3 regions of the Azotosporobacter soli genome follow, and region 3 is predicted to be linked to each of the others. Evidence: riboswitches for the same ligand, from Rfam matches in the RefSeq annotation. Region 3 holds a riboswitch; each other region holds the start of a gene.
The links. A riboswitch is a leader RNA that binds a small molecule or an ion and turns the genes downstream of it on or off. The one in region 3 is predicted to bind glycine.
Positions count from the first base shown of each region.

Region 1 (3,850 bases), on a different contig from region 3:
TCAGCTGCCTTCCCGGTCGTCAGCACCATTAAGTATTTCCGCGACGAATATGAATCACATGTTTTGGAAAAACGTTGCCCAGCCAAAGTATGCCAGAAACTGAAACGAATTCACATCGAAGCCGAGCTTTGCCGAGGCTGCTCTAAATGCGCACGCCTTTGTCCGGTCAACGCCATTTCCGGTACGATAAAACAACCATTCACCATCGATGCAGATACCTGCGTAAAATGCGGTGCATGCCTTGAGTCATGCGCTTTCAATGCCATAAAGGAGGACTAAGACGTGAAGAGCGAATATATGCTGATTGACAAAATACCAGTTGAAATCAACGAGGAAAAAAACATCCTCGATCTAATACGCAAAGTGGGCATCGAACTGCCCACCTTCTGCTACTACTCCGAACTGTCGGTCTATGGTGCTTGCCGCATGTGCGTAGTCGAAGACAAATGGGGCAGCATTCACGCCGCCTGTTCCACTGTGCCGAAAGCTGGCCTCGAGGTGCGCACCAATACGCCGCGTTTGCGCAAATACCGCAAGATGATTCTGGAGCTTTTGCTCGCCAGTCATTGCTGCGACTGCACCACCTGCCCGAAAAGCGGCAAATGTAAATTGCAGGAACTGGCGCAACGCTTCGGCATTAAACGAGTGCGTTTTGACAATACCTCCGGCGATCCCGATATCGACGACTCTTCTCCCTGCATTACACGCGACAAAAACAAGTGCATCCTGTGCGGCGACTGCGTGCGGGTCTGCGACGAAGTGCAAAATGTCGGCGCAATCGACTTTGCGTTTCGCGGCTCCAACATGCGCGTCAGCCCTGCCTTTGATGAACCGATCGGCGAAACGAATTGCGTTGGCTGTGGCCAGTGCGCAGTCGTCTGTCCGACAGGCGCGATCGTCGTCAAGAGCGATACGCTTGATCTGTGGAAAGAGCTAAGCGATGAAAACACCAAGGTTTTAGTACAAATCGCGCCCGCCGTCCGCGTTGCCATCGGCAGTGAGTTCGGGTTGAATGAAGGCGAAGATGTAATGGGTCGAATCGTAGCATCACTGCGTCGCATCGGTTTTGACGGCGTCTTCGATACTTCTACCGGCGCTGATCTTACCGTACTCGAAGAAACCAAAGAGTTTATGACGCGACTTACTACGGATGGAAAATTGCCGCTCTTTACGTCCTGCTGTCCGGCTTGGGTTCGCTATGTAGAATACAACCACCCGCACCTGCTCGACAACATTTCCAGCTGTCGCTCGCCGATGCAGATGTTCGGCTCGGTCCTCAAAGAACAGTACAAAGATTCCAAACAACGTGTCATCGTCGTCGCCGTCATGCCCTGTACCGCAAAGAAACATGAAGCGACGCGTGATGAATTTAAAGCAGACGGTGTGCCGTACGTCGACTATGTCATCACCTCGAACGGTCTGATTAAAATGATCAAAGAGGCCGGACTCGTGTTTTCCGAGATTGAACCCGAAGCGCTCGACATGCCCTTTGGTACGGTCAGCGGCGCAGGCGTCATCTTCGGCGTGACCGGCGGCGTAACCGAAGCGGTCATCCGCCGCGTCTCTGACGACAAGACCATCGCAGGCCTGCGCAAGATCGCCTTTACCGGTGTTCGAGGCATGAACGGCGTCAAAGAAGCCAGCATTGAGCACGAAGGACGTCAGGTCAACATTGCCGTCGTCAGCGGTCTGAAAAACGCCGACGACCTGATCAAACAAATCGAAAGCGGCGAAAAACAATATGACTTCGTCGAGGTCATGGCCTGCCCCGGCGGCTGCGTCTGCGGTGCCGGACAGCCGGTAACCAGCAGCACTGGTAAGAAAAGTCGCAGCAAAGGCTTGTATGATGCCGACCGGATGAGCAATATCAAGCACGCAGAAGCTAATCCGACACTCGATGCCATTTACAAAAATGTATTGAAGGATAAAGTGCACGAATTGCTGCATGTACATTATCCTCGCCCCTAACCGGATCTACTTAAAGTAAGGAAGCTGTCTCAGGCGATACGAAATTCGACCGCCGAGACAGCTTTTTTATTTTCATGCTTGACAAGCAACACTTTACGTCGCTATAATCAGTACAAACGTATTAAAAAAATAATATCGTCACCGTGTGAAGTTTGCGGAAACTGTTTTTGTCTTCTTTCTTTAGGCAAGCTGTAGACCGCAAATGGACGGAACTCTGGAGAGCCCCTGTTAGCAGGGCGCCGAAGGTGCAAATCGGATACTTTCCGATGAATCTCTCAGGCAAAAGGACAGAGACGCTGATTTACTGCAGATTTAATTTGCAGTAAAACTTTAGTTGTCTTCTTCAGGGTCAAATCGATGATTTGACCTTTTTCTTTTTTCGCTTGGGCCAGTCTAGCCGTCAAAAACGGAAAAAGAAAAGGAGCGAGAACAATGAAAAAAACAAACGCACTTATCCTAACGCTAATCCTGGCATTAAGCGCATTTTTGAGCGGCTGCGGCGCCGTCGGCTCGAATGACATCCGCATCGGCGTCCTCAACGAAATGACAGGCGGCAATGCGACAATGGGCACGTCGGCAGCGAACGGCGCAAAGCTGGCCATTAAGGAAGCCAACGCAAAAGGCGGCGTATTGGGCAAGAAGATCCAGGCCATTTATGCGGACAACAAAAGCGAGCCGTCGGAATCCGCCAATGCGATGACAAAACTGGCTTCGCAGGACAGAGTCGTCGCCGTGACCGGCATCTTCTCCAGTTCCAACGCAATTGCATCTTCCAGCGTCGCTGAAGCGAATAAACTGCCGTTTTTGGCGGTCGGCGCAACCAATCCAAAAGTAACGGTAGATGAGCAAAGCGGCAAGGTAAAAGATTATACCTTTCGCATCTGCTTTATCGATCCGTTCCAGGGAACCGTTGGCGCCAATTTCGTGCTTGACAGTCTGAAGTTAAAAAAGGCCGCGATCCTGGTAGACAGCAGCAGCGATTACAGTAAAGGCTTGGCCTCCTTCTTTAAAGACGCACTCACAAAAGGCGGCGGCAGCGTCGTTGCCGAAGAATCCTATCTGCAAAAAGATCAGGATTTCAAGACCATTTTGACCAAACTCAAGACAATGGATGTGCAGGTCATCTACGTACCGGGCTATTATGAAGAGGTCGGCAAAATCGTCAAGCAAGCGCGTGAAATGGGTCTCATGCAGCCGATCGTCGGCGGTGACGGCTGGGATTCGCCGAAATTGACCGAAATGGGCACTGCAGCGGCTCTGAATAATACTTTTTTCACCAATCACTATTCGCCGGATGACAGCAGCGAAGCTTCCAAATCTTTCGTTGAAATGTACAAAAAAGAATATGGCCAGGCGCCTGACGCAATGGCCGTGCTCAGCTATGATGCGGCTAATGTGTTGATTGATGCGATTAAACGTGCAGACAGCACCGATCCCGATAAAATCCGCCTTGCCTTGGCAGCAACGAAAGACATCCCGACCGTAACCGGTTCGACCAGTCTGAATGCGACGCATGACGCGGTGAAAAACGCCGTGATCATCGAAATGAAAGACGGCAAGCAAGTTTATAAAGCGACGGTAAAACCATAACCGCAAAAGAACTCCGGCAGTGCCGGAGTTCTTTCTATTTTCCGCTTAGCGCTCGCATGCTCTCACAACCCTGTTTCTGCCCTGCTGTTTTGCGCTATACAATGCTTCATCTGCCAGCGCAATCAGCGATAGCGGTGATAAATTTTGGCACGGAACAAGCGAACTTACGCCCAGACTCATCGTAACGATTCCCCCTGGTACCTTTTGATTTTCGAAGCACTTCGCCGCCACGCCTGTTCGAATGTTTTCCGCCACGACAACTGCGCCCGCCAAATCTGTATCCGGCATTACC
Region 1 is NZ_JAUAOA010000008.1:127,031-130,880, reverse strand. Features, by position in the region: gene nuoF (NADH-quinone oxidoreductase subunit NuoF) at 1-279, shown strand, start outside; gene QTL79_RS09770 ([FeFe] hydrogenase, group A) at 283-1,968, shown strand; glycine riboswitch at 2,173-2,269, shown strand; gene QTL79_RS09765 (ABC transporter substrate-binding protein) at 2,401-3,558, shown strand; gene QTL79_RS09760 (sensor domain-containing diguanylate cyclase) at 3,604-3,850, opposite strand, start outside.
Region 1: another riboswitch for glycine. It lies ahead of QTL79_RS09765 (ABC transporter substrate-binding protein); the one in region 3 lies ahead of QTL79_RS05125 (APC family permease).

Region 2 (3,850 bases), on a different contig from region 3:
GAAGAAAACGGAAATTTATCCCAAAAGCTTTGCCGAAGTGCAGCAGGAAAAGAAAGGGCGCAGCGCGAATCAAGAAGCAAGCTAAATCGTTTGCGCAGCTTTTTGCGCGTGAAAAGAGGTGCATCTTGGATGGAAGAGCGCGATCTTAAACCGGTAGAAGCGTTGCTGCGCGTCGCACCGGCGGGAAAAGTCAAGGATATTTGGCCGCACCATGGCCCGTTCTATCGTCCCAAGAGCAAGGAAAAGCCTGCCGCGCGGCGTAAAGCCGAGGCTGAGCCGAAAAAACTCCTCAACAAGGCGCATCCGACGCCGGAACATGTCGGAGAAAAAATCGATTTCGATGTATAGAAGAGGGTGAAATGGTGGAGCAGGCAACGATCTGGCGTTTGTTAGAGTGGGGATATGCGAAGGCGGTTGACGGCATGCCGGGGATCGGATCGGCAGAAGAGTTGGCGGCTGAATATAGGAAAGCGCCTGGCAACTTGCACGAGCAGGCCGATGCCTTGATTCGCTGGCAGAATGCAAAGTGCGCCAGCGTGGGTTTTCTGACCGGTTTGGGCGGCGTACTGACGCTGCCGGTCGCAGTGCCGGCCAATCTGTCGAGTGTCCTTTATATGCAAATCCGAATGATCACCGCGATCGCCTGCCTGGGCGGGCATGACGTGCGCGACGACAAGGTCAAGACGCTGGTCTTTCTCTGCCTGTGCGGCAGTGCGGCGACCGAGCTGTTGAAAGAACTCAGCGTTAAGCTGGGACAGCATATCTCGCGCAGGATGCTGGCCAAACTGTCGACGCAGCTTTTAGAGCGGACACAGCAAAAAATCGGCGCCGTGCTGCTGCGCAAGTTCAGCGAAAAAGGCATTGCCGGTTTGGGGCGTGGCGTACCTCTTGTCGGCGCACTTGTCGGCGGCACGCTCGATGCGTTGGCGACCTATGCGATTGGCGAAGTGGCCAAAAGAGCTTTTCTTGGTAAAGAAATAGAAAAGTATTGACAATATGAGGTAATCCGACTATAATAAACCATGTGCTCGAGTAAAGACTGACTACTGACAAAGAATGATGAAAATCATATTTGAACTGTTTTTTAGAGAAGCCTGACACCAAGGGCTTCTTTTTTGTTTTCCGTACAAGAAGAGATCTCTTTTGCAAAAAGAAAGAGATGGTCTTGCAGAGAGCGCGATCCATTTAGACTCAACCAAGGTCCTTCGTGTGTAAAGGGTTCAAATTTGCGTCAAATCGGAGGGAGCCGAGTAAGGACTTCTTTCGTTTTTTATAAGCCGAGCCATGCTGGCGGCTGCGAGATGGGTGAAAATCAGAAACGGGGATGAACGGCAACGGAAGCCGGACGTCAAAGAAAAGAAAAAAGGAGGAAATCAATATGTTGATACATGCAGTATGCGGTCATGTGGTTCGCATGGACGGCAGCGGCAACGGAAAATGTTCCGGTTGCGGCCAGGAAGTGTGCGTGCGGACTTCGCGCAAATAAGCCGAAGCGGCGAAATGAAAAAGACAGGGCGTTTCAAGGATGCTTGAGATGCCCTGTCTTTCTATTCTTTTGCTTATTTGGCGACCTGCGTCGTCAGGAAAATCGGCAGCGTCATATGGCCGATCTGGTCTTGCAGTTCTTCGATGCCGTCGATGTGACGGTCTTCATCGCTCAAAATGTGCTCGAGAATTTCGCGCGTCGCGAAATCGTTGACGTCGCCAGCCAGACGAATGGCCGCATTGTAGGCGGCAATCGCGCCTTCTTCGGCAGCGTGGTCTTTTTCCAGCTGCTTCGTCACGTCGCTGCCGATGTGGATCGGATTCAGTTTGGAGACGACCGGCAGTCCTTCCAGGAAGAGGATGCGGGCGATGAGGATTTCCGCATGCTTCATTTCCTCGATGGCGCGCCGTTCGAAGGTGCTGTGAAGTTTTTCATAACCCCAGTTGGCGCACATTTCGGAATGAACGATATACTGGTTGATGGCGCTCAGTTCATCAGCCAGCAGGGCATTTAAGGCCTCAATCAGTTTAGGATTTCCTTTCATAATGCACAAGACCCCTTTCATCAAATAATCGCGATCTATTGAAATTGTTCAACATGAAAAAGACAACTCCTGCCGCGTATAATCCAAATATTGAAAATGATTGGTAAAATATAACGAAGGGAAGCATTGACAGAGTGAGGACGCTGTTAGTAAAATGTTAACAGAAGATATTAAAAATTCATACGAATGCGGAATGATGGTTGTGGGAGAGATCGCCAAGGCGGCGCCGGAGGAGTAAGACTTTGTTGAAACTCTCAGGCAAAAGCACTATGACCGGACCGGACTCTGGAGAGAACGCCGCTCGGCGTCACCGATGGGGAAGCCTCACTTGAGGTCACGCTCTCAGGTACAAGAGACAGAGACAAAGAAGACAGTGTTCTTCTTTGTCTCTTTTTTTATCTAAATATAAGGAGGGAATGCATAGTGACAACAGGAAAAAAAACGCCGCTTTATGACACGCACAACAAATACGGCGGCAAGATCGTCGAATTCGGCGGTTGGCAGCTTCCGGTCCAGTATGCGGGAATTATCGAGGAACACCATGCGGTGCGTCGTCAGGCCGGTTTGTTTGACGTTTCGCACATGGGCGAGGTGTCGGTCAAAGGTCCGCAGGCGCTCGCGTATTTGCAGCGTTTGGTGACGAACGACGTGAGCAAGTTGGCCGATCATCAGGTCCAATACACGCCGATGTGCTATCTGAATGGCGGAACAGTCGACGATCTCTTGATTTATCGTTATGCGCAGGATGATTATCTACTGGTGATCAATGCGGCGAATATTGACAAGGACTGGACCTGGATGCGCGAGAACAGCGTCGGCTTTGACGTCGCCTTGACCAATCTCTCGGATCAGACCGCCGAACTGGCGCTGCAAGGGCCGAACGCCGAAACGATCCTGCGTCTCTTGACCGACGCGCCGCTCGACAAGCTGGGTTACTATTGGTTCTATCCTAAAGTTATCGTGGCCGGTAAGGAAGTGATGCTTTCGCGCACCGGCTACACCGGCGAAGACGGCTTCGAGATCTACTGCCGTCCGGCCGATGCGGCGCCGCTCTGGGAAGCGCTGATGGCAGCCGGACGGGAACACGGCTTGCAGCCGACGGGGCTTGGCTGCCGCGATACGCTTCGCTTCGAGGCTGCACTGCCGCTTTATGGACATGAACTGTCGGCGGAAATCACGCCGCTCGAAGCGGGGCTGCCCCGTTTCGTCAATCTGGAAAAAGGCGATTTCAATGGACGCGCGGTACTGGCGCAGCAAAAAGCGGATGGTGTGAAGCGCAAGGTGGTCGGCTTCGTTTTAAATGAAAGAGGCATTGCCCGCGCCGAATATCCGGTCGTAAAAGACGGGCGCAGGATCGGCAGCGTCACGACCGGTTCCTACGCGCCGACGCTGGAAAAAAATATCGGTTTGGCGTTGGTCGAAGCCGAGCATGGCAAGATCGGCGAAAATTTTGCGGTGGAAATTCGCGGCAAGGCGGTCGCGGCAACGGTGATCGGCAAACCATTTTATAAAAGAGAGGGGAAATAACGATGAACATTTTGCAGGAATTGAAGTACTCCAAGGATCATGAGTGGGTAAAAATCGAAGGGAACCGGGCGACGGTCGGAATCACCGATTTTGCACAATCCCAGCTGGGTGACGTGGTGTTTGTGGAAGTCCCGTCCGTCAATGCCGCAGTGAAGAGCGGCGCCGGGTTTTCCGTCGTGGAATCGGTGAAAGCGGTGTCGGACATTTATGCGCCGCTCTCCGGCACAGTTGTCGAAGTGAATGAAGGTTTGACCGATGCGCCGGAGACGGTGAATAGCGATCCGTACGGTGAA
Region 2 is NZ_JAUAOA010000001.1:398,917-402,766, reverse strand. Features, by position in the region: gene QTL79_RS01810 (hypothetical protein) at 130-348, shown strand; gene QTL79_RS01805 (EcsC family protein) at 360-992, shown strand; gene bfr (bacterioferritin) at 1,560-2,030, opposite strand; glycine riboswitch at 2,224-2,310, shown strand; gene gcvT (glycine cleavage system aminomethyltransferase GcvT) at 2,454-3,557, shown strand; gene gcvH (glycine cleavage system protein GcvH) at 3,560-3,850, shown strand, end outside.
Region 2: another riboswitch for glycine. It lies ahead of gcvT (glycine cleavage system aminomethyltransferase GcvT); the one in region 3 lies ahead of QTL79_RS05125 (APC family permease).

Region 3 (3,850 bases):
GACTGCGGCAAGTATATGCTCGAAGTCAACGGCAAGAAAGGCAAAATGCTGGTCTGTCAGGACCGTGAGTGCGGCCATCGCAAGGGTATTGCCAGGGTTACGAACGCTCGCTGCCCGAACTGCCACAAGAAGATGGAAATGCGCGGCGAAGGCGACGCCCGTCTGTTTGTCTGCGGCTGCGGTCATCGGGAAAAATTGTCGTCGTTCAACGAACGGCGCGAAAAAGAGACGTCGAAGGTTTCGAAGAGCGATGTGAATCAATATTTGCGCAATCAGAGCAAGGCGAAAGAAGAGCCGCTGAATTCGGCGCTGGCCGATGCGCTGGCGAAACTTAAACTGAAATAAAGCGGGCAGAAAGCAGGTTAGCATGGAGAAACGAGAAAATCCGATCCTGACGCACAGCAATGTTCTTTTTTATCCGTTCGCGCCGCGGCGGGAGGAAATTCTGATTGCGGACATCGCGCATGCGCTGTCGCATATCTGCCGTGCGAACGGACATTTTGACACTTTTTACAGCGTTGCGCAGCATTCGCTGAACTGCCGGAAGGAAGCCGAAGCGCGCCAACTGCCGAAGCGCGTGCAGCGGGCCTGTCTGCTGCACGACGGCAGTGAAGCATATTTGTCCGACGTTACCCGGCCGGTCAAAATTTATCTGCCGGAATATCGCGATATCGAAGGGCGACTGCAGCAGTTGATCTATGAACGTTTTGATTTGGGCGATTTGACGGAAGAGGAATTGGCCCATGTTGACGCGATTGACAATACGCTGCTGTATTATGAATTTGACAAGCTGCATCAGCAGGGCTTGAATGGATACGTTACGCCGCTTCAGTCCGAACCGGATGTCAGGGAGAGAAAGATGAGCGAAGTGAAGGCGGAGTTTCTCCACTACTTTCAGCGTTTGGTGGACAGCGGAAAGTAGTGCGAATGAATAAGAAAAACCGGCAAATGAATGCCGGTTTTTCTTATTCATCAGGCTTGTTTATTTGTGCGTGAAGGCACGTCCGCAATCGGGACAGCTTTCTTTAACGTCAAGGCTTGTCGTGCGTTTAGCGAGGCTGCGCTGGTAAGCGCCGCAACAGCCGAAAAAGAAGAAGGCGCCGGCGATCAGCTGACGAATGCTGTCGGTGGCGGCAGCGCTCATCTGTAAGAGGTGCGTGCAAATGAATGCGGCAATCGTCTGCCAAATGCCGATCAGCAGCAAGATGCCGAAAAAAGCGCGCCAGGGAAGGCGACGTGCGGTCGGAAATTCCATGCTGAGTCCGGTAAGCGTCGCATGAAGGGAAAAGCCGCCGGAAGAGGATTCGCCAGTTTCGCTTGTTTCACGCCGACAAGTAGGACAACGTTTGGTCATGCCGTGCACCTCCTAAATTGACTGGGTAGTCCGATCGGAATAAAAAGATACTGTAGCTATCAGAATACAGCAAAGCGATGCTTTTCGTCAATGGCAATAAGGCTTAAAAATGGAAAAACGGTTGCGCTTTTTCCGACGCTGTTGTATAATCGATCATTATCGGTTAGTGTCCAGTACACAACTACATATGGCCGGATGATGTTTGCGGAAGAGCAGCCATGGCGTAGGCCGTTGGCTCACCGAAGGAGTAACACTCTCAGGTACCTGCCTTGCAGGTGGAACCGTAAACGGACGGGACTCTGGAGAGACCCTGAACAAGGGCGCCGAAGGGGCAAGGCGGCAGAAATGCTGCTCAATCTCTCAGGCAAAAGGACAGAGCACAAGAAGCACCAGAAATTGGTGTCGAGAAACGGGAAAAGACGCTGCGGCAACGCAGGGTCTGTGTTTTCGCAAAGCATGGCGTACATGCCGGATTGAAATACCCTTTTCGAAGTGTCCTCCGGAGTCAAATCAGCAATGATTTGACTCCTTTTGTTTCATTACTCTGCAGAGACAAAAGTTGTAAGAACAGCCCCAGCTGGAGGGGCAGATGAAGGAGTGAAGCAAAATGGAAAAAGAATCGCAAGCGGACAAACTGTTAAAAAGGGAACTGGGCCTGATTCCCGCAATGGCGTTGGTCGTGGGGATGGTGATCGGTTCCGGAATTTTCATGAAACCGGGCAAGGTGCTGCTGGCGGCCGGGGATTCGACGTTGGGACTGGCAGCCTGGGTGATCGGCGGCATCATCACGGTCACGGCCGGACTGACGATCGCCGAACTTGGTGCGCAGATTCCGCGCACCGGCGGCATGTATGCTTATTTGGACGAGGTGTACGGGAAATTCTGGGCTTATCTGTTCGGCTGGGTACAGACGTTGATTTATGGACCGGCGACAATCGGCGCATTGGGGCTTTATTTCTCAGCCTTGCTGATTCCCTTTTTAAATATTCCGACCAGTTATAAGATGCCGCTGGCTATCTTGGCGGTGGCGTTCATTTCCGGTATAAACTGCCTCGGCGCGCGCTGCGGCGGGATGATCCAGTCGGTTGCGACAATTGCAAAATTGATTCCGATTGCCTGCATTGCCGTCTTCGGACTGTGGCAGGGCAATGGACAAATTCTTAACATGAGCAGCGGCGTGAGCGAATCGGCCGGCATGGGCGCGGCGATATTGGCGACGCTATGGGCGTATGACGGTTGGATCGCGGCCGGATTTGTCGCCGGTGAGATGAAGAATCCGGCGAAGTTATTGCCGCGCGCGATCATCTTGGGCCTCGGCATTGTCATCGTGGCGTATCTTTCGGTGAACGTTGCGGTGCTGCATGTGCTGCCGGCCGCAGAAATTGCGGCGCTCGGACCGCTCGCCAGCGGCGCTGCCGCCGGAATTCTTTTCGGTGATATCGGCGGCAAGCTGATTAGCATCGGCATTTTGGTTTCGATTTTCGGTGCGTTGAACGGTTATATCATGACAAATGCGCGTGTGCCGTATGCAATGGCGGTGGCAGGGCAGCTGCCGGGTTCGCGTTTTTTAGCGAAGGTGCATAAGGAATATGGCACACCGGTCGGAGCGACCTTGTTTCAGGTCTGCATGGCGGTGCTGTTGATGACGCTGGGCGATCCCGATCGCCTGACCGACATCGCAATGTTCATGATCCAGATTTTTTATCTGCTTGCGTTTGTCGCGGTCTTCCTGTTGAGAAAACGCCAGCCTGCGGCCGAACGGCCGTATAAGGTTCCTCTCTATCCGGTTGTTCCGGCGGTTGCGATCCTCGGCGGTCTCTATATCATCGGCAGTACGCTGCTGAATAATCCGCAGGACACGCTCTATGCATTGTCGCTGACGCTTCTCGGCGTACCGGTCTACTGGCTGATGCTGCGCCAAAAGAAAGGCGCCTGCGGCGCAAAAAAGTCGGCGTAAGAAAAGCAAAAGGGAGTCTTCGTCAGCCAAATTGGCTTTGCGAAGACTCCCTTTCGCTTGAAAGAACCGGACCGCGAAAGCGCGATCCGGTTAGAGAAAAGAATATCTTTTTTACTTATTGGTTCAAGACGAGGCGATAGTAATTTTTTTTGCCTTTGCGCAGCAGCGCGGCATTGTCGGTGAAATCGTCCTGGCTAAGCAGTCGGTCGGGGTCGCTGACCTTTTCCTGTTCAAGGTGCAGACCGCCTTGTGCGATCAAACGGCGGCCTTCGCTTTTGGAAGCGAAGATGCCGGCGTCAAATAAGATATCGAGCAGTTTGCCGCCAAGCTGGGCGCTCGTTACATTTACGGTCGGCGTATTATCGAGTGAACCGCTGCCGCTGAACAAGGCTTCCGCCGCCTGTCGGCTGTTTTCCGCTGCTTCCTGGCCATGAATCAGTTTGGTTACTTCAAAGGCGAGAACCTTCTTGGCTTCGTTGATGGCCTGCCCTTCCAGCGCGCCAAGGCGGCGCACCTCATCCATCGGCAGGAACGTCAAC
Region 3 is NZ_JAUAOA010000003.1:280,487-284,336, reverse strand. Features, by position in the region: gene QTL79_RS05140 (DNA topoisomerase III) at 1-345, shown strand, start outside; gene QTL79_RS05135 (hypothetical protein) at 368-922, shown strand; gene QTL79_RS05130 (hypothetical protein) at 983-1,354, opposite strand; glycine riboswitch at 1,644-1,740, shown strand; gene QTL79_RS05125 (APC family permease) at 1,962-3,311, shown strand; gene tyrS (tyrosine--tRNA ligase) at 3,427-3,850, opposite strand, start outside.